Regions from separate parts of the Bacillus sp. S10(2024) genome, predicted to be linked through region 2. Evidence: riboswitches for the same ligand, from Rfam matches in the RefSeq annotation. Region 2 holds a riboswitch; each other region holds the start of a gene.
What was found. A riboswitch is a leader RNA that binds a small molecule or an ion and turns the genes downstream of it on or off. The one in region 2 is predicted to bind lysine.
Positions count from the first base shown of each region.

Region 1: it holds a riboswitch for lysine, as region 2 does, so the genes downstream of both, AB1280_RS05360 (amino acid permease) here and AB1280_RS13900 (amino acid permease) in region 2, are expected to answer to the same signal.
Region 3: it holds a riboswitch for lysine, as region 2 does, so the genes downstream of both, AB1280_RS09210 (aspartate kinase) here and AB1280_RS13900 (amino acid permease) in region 2, are expected to answer to the same signal.
Region 4: it holds a riboswitch for lysine, as region 2 does, so the genes downstream of both, lysA (diaminopimelate decarboxylase) here and AB1280_RS13900 (amino acid permease) in region 2, are expected to answer to the same signal.

Region 1 is NZ_JBFLUR010000002.1:1,027,969-1,032,188, reverse strand. Features, by position in the region: gene AB1280_RS05365 (VOC family protein) at 213-1,016, opposite strand; lysine riboswitch at 1,450-1,643, shown strand; gene AB1280_RS05360 (amino acid permease) at 1,751-3,220, shown strand; gene AB1280_RS05355 (iron-sulfur cluster biosynthesis family protein) at 3,431-3,727, shown strand; gene AB1280_RS05350 (kinase) at 3,777-4,220, opposite strand, start outside.
Region 2 is NZ_JBFLUR010000002.1:2,721,601-2,725,820, forward strand. Features, by position in the region: gene AB1280_RS13880 (NADP-dependent glyceraldehyde-3-phosphate dehydrogenase) at 1-239, shown strand, start outside; gene AB1280_RS13885 (hypothetical protein) at 505-690, shown strand; gene AB1280_RS13890 (hypothetical protein) at 978-1,163, shown strand; gene AB1280_RS13895 (hypothetical protein) at 1,222-1,596, opposite strand; lysine riboswitch at 1,817-1,996, shown strand; gene AB1280_RS13900 (amino acid permease) at 2,129-3,547, shown strand; gene AB1280_RS13905 (ABC transporter permease) at 3,758-4,220, shown strand, end outside.
Region 3 is NZ_JBFLUR010000002.1:1,798,117-1,802,336, forward strand. Features, by position in the region: gene AB1280_RS09195 (YndJ family protein) at 1-208, opposite strand, end outside; gene AB1280_RS09200 (DUF4166 domain-containing protein) at 196-825, opposite strand; gene AB1280_RS09205 (DoxX-like family protein) at 830-1,738, opposite strand; lysine riboswitch at 1,939-2,126, shown strand; gene AB1280_RS09210 (aspartate kinase) at 2,497-3,726, shown strand; gene asnA (aspartate--ammonia ligase) at 3,890-4,220, opposite strand, start outside.
Region 4 is NZ_JBFLUR010000002.1:2,093,119-2,097,338, reverse strand. Features, by position in the region: gene AB1280_RS10775 (LTA synthase family protein) at 1-886, opposite strand, end outside; gene AB1280_RS10770 (DUF3888 domain-containing protein) at 1,076-1,471, shown strand; lysine riboswitch at 1,561-1,743, shown strand; gene lysA (diaminopimelate decarboxylase) at 2,096-3,412, shown strand; SAM riboswitch class I at 3,556-3,664, shown strand; gene AB1280_RS10760 (YezD family protein) at 3,734-3,877, shown strand; gene AB1280_RS10755 (phosphoadenylyl-sulfate reductase) at 3,970-4,220, shown strand, end outside.

The sequences.
Region 1 (4,220 bases), 1.7 Mb from region 2:
GAATTGTAATTTCACACCATCCTTTTATTTGTATGCTCTATAATGAAAGAAAGAATATTCCAATATTTCATGTGTAAAAAAGGGAGGCTATATGTAAACATTCGCATTCCGAGATTAAACAACTTTATTATCTCTAAACAGAAAGCAAACAAATTACCTAGAAATACAGTATGTATCTGTACTCTAGGTAATCTTCATTACCTTAATACCAGCTAAAAGATGTACATACCATTCCATATATGACTTACTCTCATATTTTCTTCATTTCCTTCAAATTCTATCGCAAATGGTACCTCTCCGTTTTTCGTTAATTGATTTTGGACGATTCCATTCCCTATAGGTTCGCAAAATTGAATTGTTATTTTTCCTAGAGAAAAACTTTGAGTTATTGCATTCCAGTTCTTATTTATTTTCAGTGGACTCATTTCAATTTGCAGTAAATCTTTCCAGCGCTTGCTTATTTCATTTACATTTGTAACAGCGTAGAACACTGATTTCATTTCTATTATTTGATTGTTATGAAGCGATATTACTCCTTTTTTCTGTAAATCATCCCTTCTTTTTTCATTCGATTCACTCCACTCAATGAAAAATGGAAATCTAGGACCTTCTTCTTCTTGTTCAATAAACAGCATTTTCCATTTCAAGAGTGTGCCGTCATCCCTCATCCGTTTCCCTTCCAATGGACCATTTATGTGAAATCCCTGTTCTATCAATCTCTCAGCAAGCACTTCCATATGTTCTGTGCGTAGCGCAATTTGAAGCATCCCTTCTCCTTTATGCAACTTTTGAACAACTTGTTGAATAAGTGGATTTTCCGATTGGTTTGCAATTTCTTGATTTTGCACCGCCAAAAACTCAATATACGCTAAATCAAAATAACATAAACTATTATGTGTCCCCCAGTTCGGATGTTCTCCTCCTTGGACTACATGAAATCCGTGTATTTTCATTTGATTGATTACCTCAGCTGGAGAGCATGGAACGACATGAACAAGATGATCAAACTGTAACATCTCCTCACCACCCTTATTTTTATCCTTTTAGTGTATTACTTTTCAATTGTTCTTTTCAATTTAAATTTTCTGAAAACTAGATAATTCATGCTTATCATATTGAAAAAAGTAATTGGAGGACTAAAAGATAATTTAGGTTTAACACGATACTTCTTGAAATTAAGATAATCATTTTAAATAGATTTGTCGAAAAATTTTTTCTGAATTTTCTATTAATTTAAAGGTTTTTTTGAAACACGATACGAAACTATTGTATAACCTTTTTTATCAGAGAGTCACTTAATACATACTCTTTTAGGACCGGGATGAATTTCGAAAGCGCTTTTCCAAAATAACCATTTATTTCTATAAAAAAATCCTTGCACTATTTTCAGAAAATCATTACAATTGCCATATATTAAAAATCATAGTAATAGAAAAATCCTCATCAATCCGATGAGGTAGAGGTTGCGGCTTTTATTAGTAATCTAGACGAGACACAGAGAATGTCAATAACTCTAGATAAAAGGAAAAGCTGCCGAAGTTTATACTTCTTCTCTGGGAGTATATGCTGGGGCTGTTTTCGAATAGGAACAGAACTGTCACGTTTACAAAATTACCGTGTAAACGTGGGGCGCTATCTTAACGGAAGGTATGATGGGGTGGTTATTTTTGAATTGCTCCGCTAAAGTCCTTTGGCGGTTTTTTTAATTCCCCCCGCTCCTTCCTATCTTACAAGAAAAGGAGTGTTGAACATGAACGGCGCAACTACTAACGTTACCTCTACAACTACAAATCAATCTGCACAAACAACTAACGAACTACGACGCGGATTGAAATCTCGCCATCTTACAATGATTTCACTTGGTGGTACAATTGGAACAGGTTTATTTCTAGCGAGCGGTGGCGTTGTCCACACAGCTGGTCCTGGTGGCGCTCTTGTCGCCTATGCTGCAATTGGTATTATGGTATATTTTTTAATGACAAGCTTAGCAGAATTAGCATCCTACATGCCTGTAGCAGGATCATTTAGCACCTATGCAACAAGGTTTGTTGATCCATCACTTGGATTCGCACTAGGTTGGAATTACTGGTATAACTGGGCTATTACCATTGCTGCTGAACTCTCTGCAGTTACATTAATTATGAAGTTTTGGTTTCCTAATACGCCTTCCTTGCTTTGGAGCGGCATTTGTTTAGCTATTATGTTCTTATTAAATTATTTATCTGTTAAAGGATTTGGAGAAGCAGAATATTGGTTTGCACTTATCAAAGTTGTAACTGTTATTGCCTTTTTAATTGTCGGGTTTCTTATGATTTTCGGTATTATGGGCGGAGAACCTGTTGGTTTTAAAAACTTTACAGTTGCAGATGCACCGTTTAACGGCGGCTTCATGGCAATCATCGGTGTATTCATGGCAGCTGGATTCTCATTCCAAGGAACAGAATTATTAGGAGTTGCGGCTGGCGAAACTGAAGATCCACAACGCAACATCCCAAAAGCAATTCGCAGCATCTTTTGGCGAATTCTATTGTTCTATATTTTTGCGATTCTCGTAATCGGTTTATTAATCCCTTATACAAACGAAAACCTTGCAGCAAGTGATATAACAGTAAGTCCATTTACACTTGTATTTGAAAAAGCCGGGATTGCCTTTGCGGCATCAGTAATGAACGCCGTTATTTTAACAGCTGTTTTATCAGCTGGTAACTCCGGCATGTATGCATCAGCACGTATGCTTTGGGATTTAGCAAACCAAGGTAAAGCACCTAAATTTTTAGGAAAATTAAATAGTCGCGGCGTACCAGTAAATGCATTGATTGCAACATCATTAGTTGGATGTGCTGCTTTCTTAGCTTCTTTATTCGGTGATGGTGTTGTATATGTATGGCTATTAAATGCATCTGGTATGTCCGGTTTCATCGCTTGGATCGGAATTGCAATTAGTCACTATCGTTTCCGCAAAGCATACATTGCACAAGGAAAAGACTTAAATGACTTACCTTATAAAGCAAAATGGTTCCCATTCGGTCCTATCTTTGCATTTGCATTATGCTTAATCGTTATCCTTGGTCAAAACTACGGTGCATTTATGGGAAAATCTATTGATTGGAACGGTGTACTCGTTTCGTATATTGGCTTACCTCTTTTCTTAATACTTTGGTTAGGCTATAAATTTACAAAGAAAACAAAAGTTATCCCATTAGATAAATGCGAGCTTTAACAATTAAGACCTATCAACTTTCGTTGATAGGTCTTCTTGTGCAACTCTATATACAAAGTTAAAACAAAACGAGAAAGCAAGTAGCAGTCATCTTTTGTTAGGCATATCATTGACTAATATGTTGAAAAACCAAAATGGATTTATACACGTAGCCGTTTTATTGTTTTTTTGCCATAATAGAATAAGAGTTTAAGAAAAGGACGTGATTATATGAATATCCGTGTTACAAATAAAGCAAAAGAAAAATTGCAACAAAACGAAGATAAAATCATTGTTAGAATAAAAGGAAGTATCGGAAACACTTGTACTGTCTATGTAAACATTGATTTAATCATTGATAAATACAATGAAAATGATGTTGTATTTCAAGATGAACAACTCGTAATTCAAATGGACGATTTTACAAAAGATTACATTGGAAATACAATGACGCTTGACTACAATACAGGTTTTAAAATCACAACACCGAGTGAAACAATTGTTTATGGTTTATCACTGAAAAAATAATACTTTTTAAACAACGCATTGAGAAACACAATGCGTTGTTTGTCTTATCTTATCCTTTTAGAACTAAGTCAGCATTTTGGACAGGAGCTTCCGTACTAACATAAAATTCTTCAGCTTTCCAATATCTTTTCTCAAACTTTGTAATGTTCTTTTGTGTATCCTCACTTTCACGAAGAAACCTCTTACTTCTCGGATAATCTAGATATACGACATAATCATAGAAGCTTCTCCACTCTTTACGCTGAAGAAAAACACCTTCTACTATAATAACTGAAGCATTAGAAAATTGAACTTCCTGCCGATTATGTGTATCGGATTCATCATCATATACAGGAAGAATAAGATGGTTAGCTGATTTTAATTTACTGAAAAAATTACGACTTAACCAATCCGTATCCCATTGTAATTTATAATACTCATACCATTCCTCATTCCCTGTATTGTAACGTTTTTCACGCTGAGCAATATAATCATCAATATGAAAGACATGAAA
Region 2 (4,220 bases):
TTGCCAACAAGTCTGATTTTGGTTTACAAGCAAGTGTATTTACAAAAGATATTAACAAAGCATTTCACATTGCAAACAAAATCGAAGCAGGCTCTGTGCAAATTAACGGCCGCACGGAACGCGGCCCAGATCACTTCCCATTCATCGGTGTAAAAGGTTCTGGTATGGGCGCACAAGGTATTCGTAGAAGCCTTGAATCGATGACGCGCGAGAAAGTAACAGTATTGAATTTGATGTAACGACATCAAAAACCTCTTTTTAGATGGGCGTGAACCCCTGTCAGGGCCTTTTTCTGCCACGGGCGAGGTTTAAAACAAAAAGATATTCGTTTGACTTATAGGTTGAAAAATCAAAAGAAATTTACTTATAAAGGGAAGTAGGAAATAGTTTCTACTTCCCTTTATATTTTTTTAAAAATAGTTAACGGAACTATATTTCCCCCGCACACACTCTCTATCACTTTCATATATATATATTAACTTCTGATAGAGAGGAGGCGGTCTTATGGCAATCACATTAAATGGCTTAAGAGAAGGCGACAAAATCCGTGTGTTTTCAGCAGGTCGTGAAATCGACGGTGAAGGTGTTTTCCTTCGCATAGACAACAACAACTTCTTAATTTGGGTTGATAATCATGCAAATATCAATATTACAAGCTTAAATACAATTAGTATTCGTAAAGTTTCCTAATTACCTATAAAATTGTTTTATTCTTTCATAAAAGACACTGAGTCTATATCAAAAGGAGTTAGAGAAATCCTTTTTGAATAGGCTCTTTTTATTATACATTTTACACTGTTTATATAACTGATAACTCTGTTAAGGTTAACGGAAGTAAACAATATTCGTAAGAAAATACATTATGGAATTTAATGTAACTCTATAAAAATAGTTGCTAGTACTGCATTATCCTCGCACACATTCTCTACCTTTTTCATATATATATATTAACTTCTGATAGAGAGGAGGCGGTCTTATTGGCAATCACATTAAATGGTTTAGTAGAAGGCGACAAAATTCGCGTATTTTCAGCAGGTCGTGAAATTGACGGCAGAGGTGTTTTCATCCGCATAGAGAACAATAACTTCTTAGTTTGGGTTGATAGTCACGCAAATATCAACGTTACAAGCTTAGATACAATTAGCATTCGCAAAGTTTCCTAATAATTTCTAAAGTGTTTAACCCTCTCACAGTAAAACACTGGGTCTATATCAAAAGGAGTTAGAGAAATCCTTTTTGAATAGACTCTTTTTTTATAATACGTTTTACACTGTTTATATGACTAATGGTTAAGTCATAATCTACGTTAATCCAATATAACCATTCATTTGTACACTCAATAAAGATGCCTTCTATACTTGTTTCTCCTTCAAATACTTCTATCTTATCTCCTAACGAAAAATGAGAAGGCAATGCACCCTTTTCTGCTTTTTTACTTATATTCCGTTGTATGTTATAAAGTAACTTCATGCATTGTTCTAAAGAAGCTGCGAGCTCTTCATTTTGTTTTTTCAACTCCTCTATTGGATCCGGTTTTTCACGCGTATCCATTCCCTTTCCGCATATAAAGCAGTTTCTCTTAAACCAGCTCTCCATCCGATTATCCCTCTCAAATAAAGTGCTCTTCATAATAAAAGATGCACTTTCGCCTCTTTTTATATACATATTATATGATACAAATCCGAAAGTTGTTTCATTATTTCAAACATACTCTATTCTCATAATCATCCGATTATATCGATTTGCATTGACGAATAAAAATCCATTTGTTACCCTTGGTTATGTTAACTTTATATATAAATCCTCATTCGTATCTCGGTGAGGTAGAGGTTGCAATTATTAATAGTATGATTTGGGAGATGTGTGGCATCGCTGAACAAATCAAAAAGGAATAATTGCCGAAGCAAGAAGTGTCCACAATGCTTTTTTGCTGGGTCTGCATTGAATAAGTGCAGGACTGTCACAAGCTGTTTGCTTGTGGAGAGCTATCGAGAGATATGTCCGTGGGTTTCTTAATAAGATTGAGAAGCGCGTGAACATATACGCGCTTTTTTGTTTTGTTTGGAACTTCAAACACATACATATCTCCTCGCTTGACTTGGTTATACTAATTTTGGAGGTAATTTCTATGCAACAAAAAAAATGGGGCTTTTGGGTACTCACTGCATTTGTAGTTGGAAATATGGTCGGAGCTGGTATTTTCATGGTTCCGAGTACATTAGCACAAACAGCTAGCCCTCTTGGTGTTACTTTAGCTTGGTTAACAACAGGGTTTGGCGTGTTAATGCTAGCACTTGTTTTCGGTAATTTAGCAATTCGTCGTCCTGATTTAACAACAGGGCCGCAAAGTCATGCTTATGCACTGTTTTCTAAACAAAAAACGAAGAAAATGGCAGGTTTTAGCATCGTATGGGGCTACTGGGTTGCAAACTGGGCAAGTAACGTAGCTATCATTACATCATTTGCTGGTTATTTATCACTCTTTTTCCCAATTATGAAAGATACACGTGTATTATTTTCAGTCGGAACGTTCGACATTGCAGTCGGAAAACTAATTACGTTCTCTATTTGTACCCTGTTACTATGGGGAACACACATGATTTTAACGAACGGTATAAGCGGTGCAGGGAAACTAAACTTCCTAGCAACAACAACGAAAGTAACAGGATTCCTGCTTTTCATCGTTGTTACTTTATTCGCCTTCCAAGCATCTAAACTTGGACAATGGTATACACCGATTATTGATAAAGAAGGCATTTCACACGGACTATTATCACAAGTAAACTTAGCTGCCTTAACAACACTTTGGGCCTTTATCGGCATCGAGTCAGCTGTCTTATTATCAAACCGTGCTGTTTCACCAAAAACAGTAAAACACGCAACTGTTGCTGGTTTATTGTTAACTGTTGGAATTTACTTAGGAATTACAATCTTAACAATGGGCGTTCTTCATATCGATAAGCTTCAAGCATCTGAACGACCATTAGCAGATGCCTTATCTGCAGCAATGGGACATGGCGGCGGAAAATTAATGGCGCTGCTTGCACTTACTTCTTTATTTGGTTCTATTCTTGGCTGGGTTTTATTAAGCTCAGAAGTACCGTATCAAGCAGCAAAAGAAGGGTTCTTCCCCTCTTTCTTTGCAAAAACAAATAAAAAAGGAAGTCCGATTCATTCGCTTCGTATAACAAATATTATGTCGCAAGTGTTCCTATTCTCAACACTATCCGGGACAATTGCCGAGGCGTATACATTTGTGATTACCGTTTCAACACTAGCCTACTTAATTCCATATCTCGTTTCACCAATCTTCCAGCTGAAACTCGTGATGACAGGTGAAACATACGAAAATCAAAAAGGTTCTCGTATCATCGATGGAATCATTGCGGCGATTGCACTCATTTATGCACTATGGGTTATTAAAACTGGATCTTCTGATACGAAAACATTCCTGCTTGGTATTGGATTATTTGTCGTCGGATTTGCATTCTATCCATTAATGAAACGCGATGAGAAGAAAGCGAAACAAAACGAGCAAGTTGCCTAAAAGGTAGCTTGCTTTTTTTATTTACGTAAAACTTATTGTAGGCGAAAGGATCTGGCCATGTGTGGTAGCGGTCAGGGGCCTTTTTGCCACGCGCGGTGTGAAAATACGGGATTTCAAAGTGCAGGTCATTTTTTGTTTCAAATAGAACTATATTCTGCATTAACAGGTGTAGTACGAGGAGCACTCTTAAGTTTATAATGAAGGAAGGAGGTGATTTCATTGACAATCGAAACACTTTGGACAAGCCGCTTCCAGAAACATCTGCAAAAAATTGTGATGTACTTTGCCCGCATTGCAAGCGGACTTATCTATAGCTCACTACTAGTTCTTTGTGTGGGCAGCTATTATTATGCAAAATTTCTTCGTTCCTTTCCATCTGAGTCTGTTGCCTTAACCATTGTGACGATTTTACTTACGGTGATACTCACTCGCTGCCCCATTCGAACATTTTTACAAAAGCCGGATATGCTATATCTATTGCCGATAGAAGAAAAACTAACTTATTACTTTAAGCGTTCTCTTTTATATAGTTATCTCATTCAACTCTTTCCCTTATTATGTGCGGTACTCATCATTACACCGCTTGCCGGACAATCATTACATACAACACCTGCTTTTTTAGGCGGAGCTTTTATCATCCTTGCTTTCATAAAGTGGTGGAACATGTACATAC
Region 3 (4,220 bases), 920 kb from region 2:
TTATTGCTGCAACCGGATAAAAAAATGCTGCGAGCTTATAACAAAACAGTTCGTCTCCATTTCTTTTTTTCTTATCTACAATAGAAAACGCTATTGGGATAAATAAAAGAATAGACAATAATATAATCGATTCAACAGGGTGTAATTTTGGCCATTCTAATATAAGAAAAATGACATAGCACATGCAGCCAATCATTATATTTCGCATAGATTTGTATCCCTTTCTGTAAACGTCCCCTTATAGGAGAAAAGTGGTCCTAATAATGAATTTTGTACTTGTACATGTATCCGATAACACTCTAATTCATCATCATAGCTTTCTACAATCTTTGCCTGCCCATATAAAAACTTTGGCAATGGAATCTTCATTCCGTATAAGTAGAACCATTGTTTTTTAGATGAAATATGCATTGCTCCTTTTGAATCAACATGAAACGCAAGCGTCGATACAAGCAAATGCGGTTCACCAAAATAATCGACAATTTCATTTTGTTTATCATTCAAATACATGACAGCATGAAAATAACGCTTTTTTTCACCGAACAAAAACATCCGATTCCATCTTATAAATGTCTTTCCTTCCCTGTCTTTCTCTGCTTTATTTTGGATAATAAACGGTACTCCTGTCCCTCTTTCTGAAAAGAACATCCGGAATTTTGCTGCTACTTTTAAAAACATTCTTACAGCAGCAGAACCTTCTGTAATTTCATCCATTTTCCCTTCTCCTGTAAAACCAAGTTCCTCTGTAATCGCATACCGTTTTTGTAATTTTGGATGTAACCGATGATAGGATTCTCCTAATAATGTTTCATAAATGGAAGACAATTTTCTACTCCTTTCTACTTCTCTTACAATTTCTCGCTTGCGGTAAGTCATTACTATTCATATAACCGATTATTGAGAATCCGATTAATATGATGTTTAACGTAATCGGATTAAAAGGTTGCATAAAACTAGCGATATTTGTAAATCCCGCCGCAACTGTCAAGATTAATAGTATGAAACTATGAAGAAAAAATAATTTCTGTTTTTTGAAAGGTAACAACCAGATCACCCCAAACACAATTTCCAAAGATCCAACCACTTTAATCATTGCGGACGCATAATTTTCTGAACCTATAAGCTTGGAAAGCATCTGTACCTCTTCTGGATGAGTATATAATATTTTCGGAATAAGACCTTGATAGATCCACACAAAAGATAGCAAAAAGCAAATGAGATAATATGTAACAGCTCTTTTTAATAATAAACGTGGATGAAATCCTTTTTCTAACCACAATTTTAAAGCATCAAAACTCCAAGCCGTTGCCCATCCTAATAACGGACGAAATATGTATGAATCTATACATCTTCCTATACCTCCAAACCTCGTTTCATAATCATACTGCGTTTCAAAACGAACCTTATTCTCATTCGGTATATACTTCCAATAGCCTCTCCCTACCGAAATTAACGAAAGCTTACTATCTGTCCAAAATTTCAGTGACGAAATACATTCCCCGCCTTCTTTTTGTAATTCTCCTATTGATTCTCCTTCTCCAGCAATTTCAAATCCGAAACCAATTTTTGTTTTGTATAAAAAACGCTGTGGTTCACCTTCGTTCTTCTCTAAATACGATATTTCTGTAAACCGTGCATCCCATTCCGTATGTATCTTTGGATCTTGTGTATACTTCCAAAGTTCATCCATTTTAGTTTCTATTTCTGTTTTTACATAAATAGGATTTTGTTTTTTCATTCTCACCCCTCCACTCCAATTACATGTAAAATTTTGTTGGAACTACTTCTTTTAACCACATTTTATACCACTTTTATTTTTTTCCACGATAGTTTAAATATTCAAAATAATTATAACCTACTTGATTTCTCTCGACATTTTGATTACTATGAAACAAATGTTACAAACAACTTCATACAACCAATTACTCTCGCCTAATGACGTGAGATAGAGGTCGCAACTATTATGAGTATTCTATAGGAGACACAGAGATTGTCAGTGAATGTAGATGAAAGGAAAAGTTGCCGAAATGTATATGTGCCTCTGAGCATATACATTGGGGCTGTTTTCGAATAGAAACAGAACTGTCATATATACAGCGGTGTATATATGAAGAGCTATCTACAAAAAAGAGTGATCATGTTTTTTATGATCATCTTCTTTTTTGGCGGTTTTTTTGTTAGCTCCGTTTTCTGTTCCCTTTTTCCTGTAACAGCACCATCCTCACCTATTTGAGATGGTGTTTTTTTATTTACTTTTTTACAGGAGTAAAAGGAATCTATATTCCCCATCTTATGTTTAACAACATTTTTCCTAATTTATCCCGCACTAACGGACAGTAAGACTCCCATCTCAATATTCAGAGGAAGCAAAGAAGTTATGTGGGAGGTAACTTCCCGTAAGTGCCCGATTGGTTCAACTAACCATCAGTAGGGGATGACCCCCCCACTGACGAAAGTTTCACTTTATCTATATCAACTTGAAAGAGGGCTTTTATCATGGAAATTATTGTTCAAAAATTTGGTGGCACATCTGTCGGAAATATTGAACGGATTCAACATGTTGCGAATTTAATCATTGAAGAATATGAAAGAGGACACGGAATTGTAGCGGTTGTTTCTGCAATGGGACATAGTACAGATGAACTTGTATCTTTAGCTGCTAATATTACAGATCAACCAAGTAAACGAGAAATGGATATGTTACTTACAACAGGTGAGCAAATTTCAATTTCTCTATTAACAATGGCTTTACAAACGAAAGGGTACGAGGCAATTTCACTTACAGGCTGGCAAGCTGGGATTACAACAGAATCCATACATGGCAGCGCTAGAATTACCGACATAAATACAGAGCGGATTCAATCTTATGTACAAAAAGGAACGATTGTTGTTGCAGCCGGTTTCCAAGGATTAAGCGCAGAACAAGAAATTACAACACTTGGTCGCGGCGGTTCTGATACAACCGCAGTTGCGTTAGCTGCAGCATTACAGGCAAAAAAATGTGATATTTATACAGATGTAACAGGCGTTTACACAACCGATCCACGCGTTGTAAAGAACGCTTACAAATTAGATGAAATTTCCTATGATGAAATGTTAGAACTCGCAAATCTAGGTGCTGGCGTACTTCATCCAAGAGCAGTCGAATTTGCCAAAAATCATAGCGTTATGTTAGAAGTTCGTTCAAGCATGGAACAAGAAAATGGAACAATAGTAAGGGGAGAATGTAACATGGAGCAACAATCAATCGTAAAAGGCATTGCATTTGAAGATAATATAACACGTGTAACAATGAAAGGCTTACAACCAGAAAAGCTTTCCACAGTCTTCTCCACATTAGCGAGCGCTCATATTAATGTAGATATTATCATTCAAAGTATTACAAATGAAGGAACTGTACATTTATCCTTCTCTATACATTCAAATGACTTAAATGAAACATTAACCGTTTTAGAAGAAAATCGTGAATCAATGCAATATGAATCTGTAGAGCATGAAAACCACTTAGCAAAAGTATCAATCGTTGGATCAGGTATGGTATCTAATCCAGGTGTCGCTGCGAAAATGTTTTCCACATTACAAGAAGAAAATATTCACATTAAAATGGTAAGTACATCGGAAATTAAAGTATCTGTCGTAATCGACCGCCTTCATTTGGTAAAAGGTGTCGAAGCACTTCATGAATCATTTATGACAAAAATCGAACCTTTTGTATCAATCAATTAAAAAACAAAGAGCCGACTCCCCAAAGCACCTATGTGCCTTTGGGAAATCGGCTCCTTCTTACGTGTTCATCGATATATCGGTGAACATGGTACATTTATCAGTTCTTTTCACAATATATCGACGATTCGACACAAGAATAATCTAGCACCTGAAGCAAAGTCTTTTAGAACAAGTGAATGTTTTGCTTTTTACACTCTTCACGCATTTCATCTGGCCATACTGAAGACTGTACTTCACCGATATGTGCTTTACGTAAGAAATACATGCACATTCTTGATTGTCCAATGCCACCGCCAAGTGTTAACGGCAGTACATCTTCTAAAATTCCTTTGTGGAAATCGTATTCACGTTTGAAATCTTCTCCTGCTATTGTTAATTGTTCATCAAGAGATTTACTGTCGACGCGAATCCCCATAGAAGAAAGCTCAAATGAAGACTGCAATACTGGATGCCAGAATAAAATATCACCATTCAATTTCCAATCATCATAGTCC
Region 4 (4,220 bases), 630 kb from region 2:
CTGATGTTTTTCCTTGTCCGGTTTGATGATAAAAGTTATTGAAATAATAGCTTTCTTTAATAAAGTCATTTAAAAATGGTGTAATTTCTTTTCCATTTATTTTTTGATTGATGACAAAACTTTGTGTAGATTCCATTGAAATTAAGATAACATTCTTTCCTTTTGCTACGCCGAATAAATCTTTATTCGCTTGTCTATCTTTTGTTTTTACATAGTTATCAATTTCAGAAAATGTATCTCCACTTGCGAAGGCGCGCTGGGCAGACGATTTCGATTGGAGCGCAATATCATAAATATGATATGTATATAAGCCAAGATTTTTCACAACTGTTTGGCGATCAAATGAATGTGAAAAGAGTTGTGGTTTATAAATAACTGAAATAATCATTTGCAGAGCTAATACTGCTGTTACACCGCTGAAAAATGTTTGTTTTTCTTTTCTCGATAGAGGAGTTGTGTCACAAAAACTAGGGAGTTTTCGAGATAATATGGCTAAAACAATAGTATCTGCAAATAAAAGGAGTGTTTTATATGTAAACAGTTCTTTTATACTCGTTCCTAAATCAGCCATGTTATTTGTTTGAAATAATACCGGGAATGTTACAAAATCATTGTAAAATCCATAAAACATGGCGTTGCCAAATAAAATAAAAGATAACACCATACTAATACTAATAATGATACGATTTCGATGTTTTGTTGCAAATAAAGCGAAACCGAAAAATAATAATAATGAAGCTAACGGGTTAAAGAACAATATTATTTGTTCGAAAGCGTTATTGATTTTCATATCAAAAGCTAATTTGTATACAATATATGTTTTGATCCATAATAAGACGACCGCTATGAGAGCGAATCGTATTTTTGGAAACAAGCGTTGCATCATATTGGGCTCCTCCTACTACCTACAAGTAACCGCTTCTATAATATATAACCGGTTACATATCTCTATGTTTTTTACTATGTGTACTATTATATAAAAACATAATGAATTTGTGGATGTTTTTCTCATAATTGGGTAGAAAAAGGGAAGATGGATAAAATAATGTCATCTTTGGAAATGTGGAGGAGTACTATGAAGAAAATATTTTGTTTTATATTGAGTTGTTTCATTTTTCTTGGAAATCCAGCTCCTTTTTTGGCTGAACATGAACCGTTATTATTAGAAGATGCCCTATATTCAGTGCTATTTCCGAGAATAAATGAAGCGATTCAAAAGCATTACGGAAAACAAAAGCCATATGAATGTCCGAAAATCGTTAGTATGAAAAAAATGTACAGTGGTACATATTTGTTCCGTGCTTCTATTGAAATCATTAAATATGAGCCAGGAGTAGGAGGGAAGAAACTCCCGCCGTTTGAAAAAGTAACGATCATGTTTGAAAATGATGATGGTGAGTGGACTGTGAAGAATATAGATGCAAAGCGCATGCCAGATACTACAAAATTAAATTGTCGTAAACCAATTTAAAAAAGTATTTGACAAATAAATTAGTCATTTGCTATTGTTAATAGCAATAAAAAGATGCTTGAAAATTAAATAGACTTACCTCATCTACACTCAAGGGTAGAGGCCGCGGTAATCAAAAGTAAGCTATAGGAAATAAAGTGGTATTCATGATTATAGTCTGAAAGGGATTACCGCCGAAATATATGAATACTCACTTTATTCATATATTGGGACTGCATTGAATAAATGTAGTACTGTCATAAGTTTTTGGCTTATGGAGAGCTATTTGGAGATGTTTGATGCGGTTTCTTATTTGAGAAAATAACAATAAGTTTATTTTTTCATCATATATTCTTCCAATAAGAAACGCGTGTGAACATTGTTCCGCGCGTTTTTTGTTTACCTAATTAGGGATAATATGAACAACTAAGGCATGGAATATATATGTGAAAAGAACGACAAAAAAACCTCCCTTCTTTTTAGGGGGTGTCAAGGGCATTTGGCCGCGTTTCCTACCACATGCGATGTTTAAAACAAAAGGAAGAAGCAAGTAGCGTTTATGTTGTATTCTGCATAGCAACGACTTATATGTCGAAAAATTAAAATGGATATATAGATGTTTTTGAGAAAAAGGGAGGAATTCACATGTATTTACACGGCACAAGCCGAATTAACGAGCAAGGACACTTAGAAATTGGGGGATGCGATGCTACTGAACTTACAGCGACATATGGTACACCTCTTTATGTATATGATGAAGCAACAATTCGTGAGAAATGTCGTGCATTTCATCGTGCTTTTAGAGAGTGTGGGTTCTCTTACCAAGTAGCATATGCAAGCAAAGCGTTCTTGTGCATGGAAATGTGCCGATTAGCTGCGGAAGAAAATATGTCACTTGATGTTGTGTCTAGCGGAGAGTTATATACAGCGCTGCAAGCAGGATTTCCAGCTGAACGTATCCATTTTCATGGCAACAATAAAACAGAAGAAGAGATGAGAATGGCATTAGAAGCTAACATCGGGTGTTTCGTTGTAGATAATTTTTTGGAACTAGAAGTATTGCATGATTTAGCGAAAGAATACGGGAAAGTTGCCAGTGTTCTGCTTCGTGTGACTCCGGGAGTAGAAGCGCATACGCATGAATATATTACAACAGGTCAAGATGATTCTAAGTTTGGCTTTGGTATTTCAACAGGGCATGCATTACAAGCAATGAAAAATGCATTAGAAAAATCGAATTATCATGTGTTAGGAATTCACTCTCATATTGGATCGCAAATTTTTGAAACGGCAGGATTTGTTCGTGCAATTGAAGTGCTTCACAAATTCTTAGAATTAGTGAGAAAAGAAATGGATTACGTAGCTCCTGTATTAAATGTAGGCGGTGGGTTTGGAATTCGTTATACGGAAGGAGATACACCGCTTGCTCTTGGTGAATATGTGCAAGCAGTAACAGATGCGGTACGCGAGCAGTTTACAGCGTGTGGATATCCACTTCCAGAAATTTGGGTAGAGCCAGGTCGTAGTATTGTTGGGGATGCAGGAACAACTTTGTACACAGTGGGTGCGATTAAAGATATTCCAGGCATTCGCAAGTATGTATCGGTTGATGGTGGCATGACAGATAACCTTCGACCAGCACTTTACGGAGCTCGTTATGAAGCATTGCTAGCAAATCGAGCGAATGAATCTGCTGAAGAGGTTGTTTCCATTGCAGGTAAGTGTTGTGAAAGCGGGGATATGCTCATTTGGGATGTAGCGCTCCCGAAAGTTGTTTCTTGTGATCTTTTGGCTATCTCTTGTACAGGAGCATATGGTTATTCGATGGCAAATAATTACAATCGCATTCGTCGACCGGCAGTTGTGTTTGTGGAAAACGGAAACTCTCATGTTGTTGTTGAGAGGGAATCGTATGATAATATTATCGGAAATGATCGCATACGTGTAAAGGAATTTGTATAAAGTGAAACTTCCATCGGTGGAGGCTTTTTCATCCCCCACCGATGGTTAGTTGAACAATGCCTTCTTTTAAAAAAAAATAAAATTTATCGGAAAACTAGGATTGAAAAAAATCAGAATTGTGTTAAAATGCAAATATAATTAAATTCTTATCAAGAGCGGCGGAGGGAACTGGCCCAAAGAAGCCCGGCAACCTACTTTATAAAAGTAAGGTGCTACTTCCAGCAAAATGGAATCCATTTTGGAAGATAAGGTAGATACGTTACCGGAACAGTCTTTTCGAAATGGGAAAGATTTTTTTTATGAAAAAAGGAGGGGCTGTTCATGGGGGAGCGCGGACAATTTGAGGAAGTAGTAAGTAAGATTCAAGCGATGCTTGCTGATATGAAATATGGCTCAATTACAATTGTTGTGCAAGATGGTAAAGTGATTCAACTTGAAAAAAGTGAAAAAGTACGTTTGAAATAAGCATGCTGACTAGAAAAACTAGAGGCGGCTTTAATCTATTTTTATTAGATTAAAGCCGTCTTTTTGTATGAATTATATGAAGGGGGAGAACGATGTTAACGTATGAAACTTGGAAAAATCATTTTGTTTCATTTCCGGAGGATGATGAAACGAAAGGTGCTTTAGCAGCGGTGCGCTGGGCCTATGAACATTATAGGAAGGATATTGTGTATGCATGCAGCTTTGGGATAGAAGGAATGGTTTTATTGCATGTTATTAACCAAGTAAATCCATCTGCAAATGTTGTATTTTTAGATACAAATATTCATTTTCAAGAAACGTACGACTTAATCAAAAAAGTACG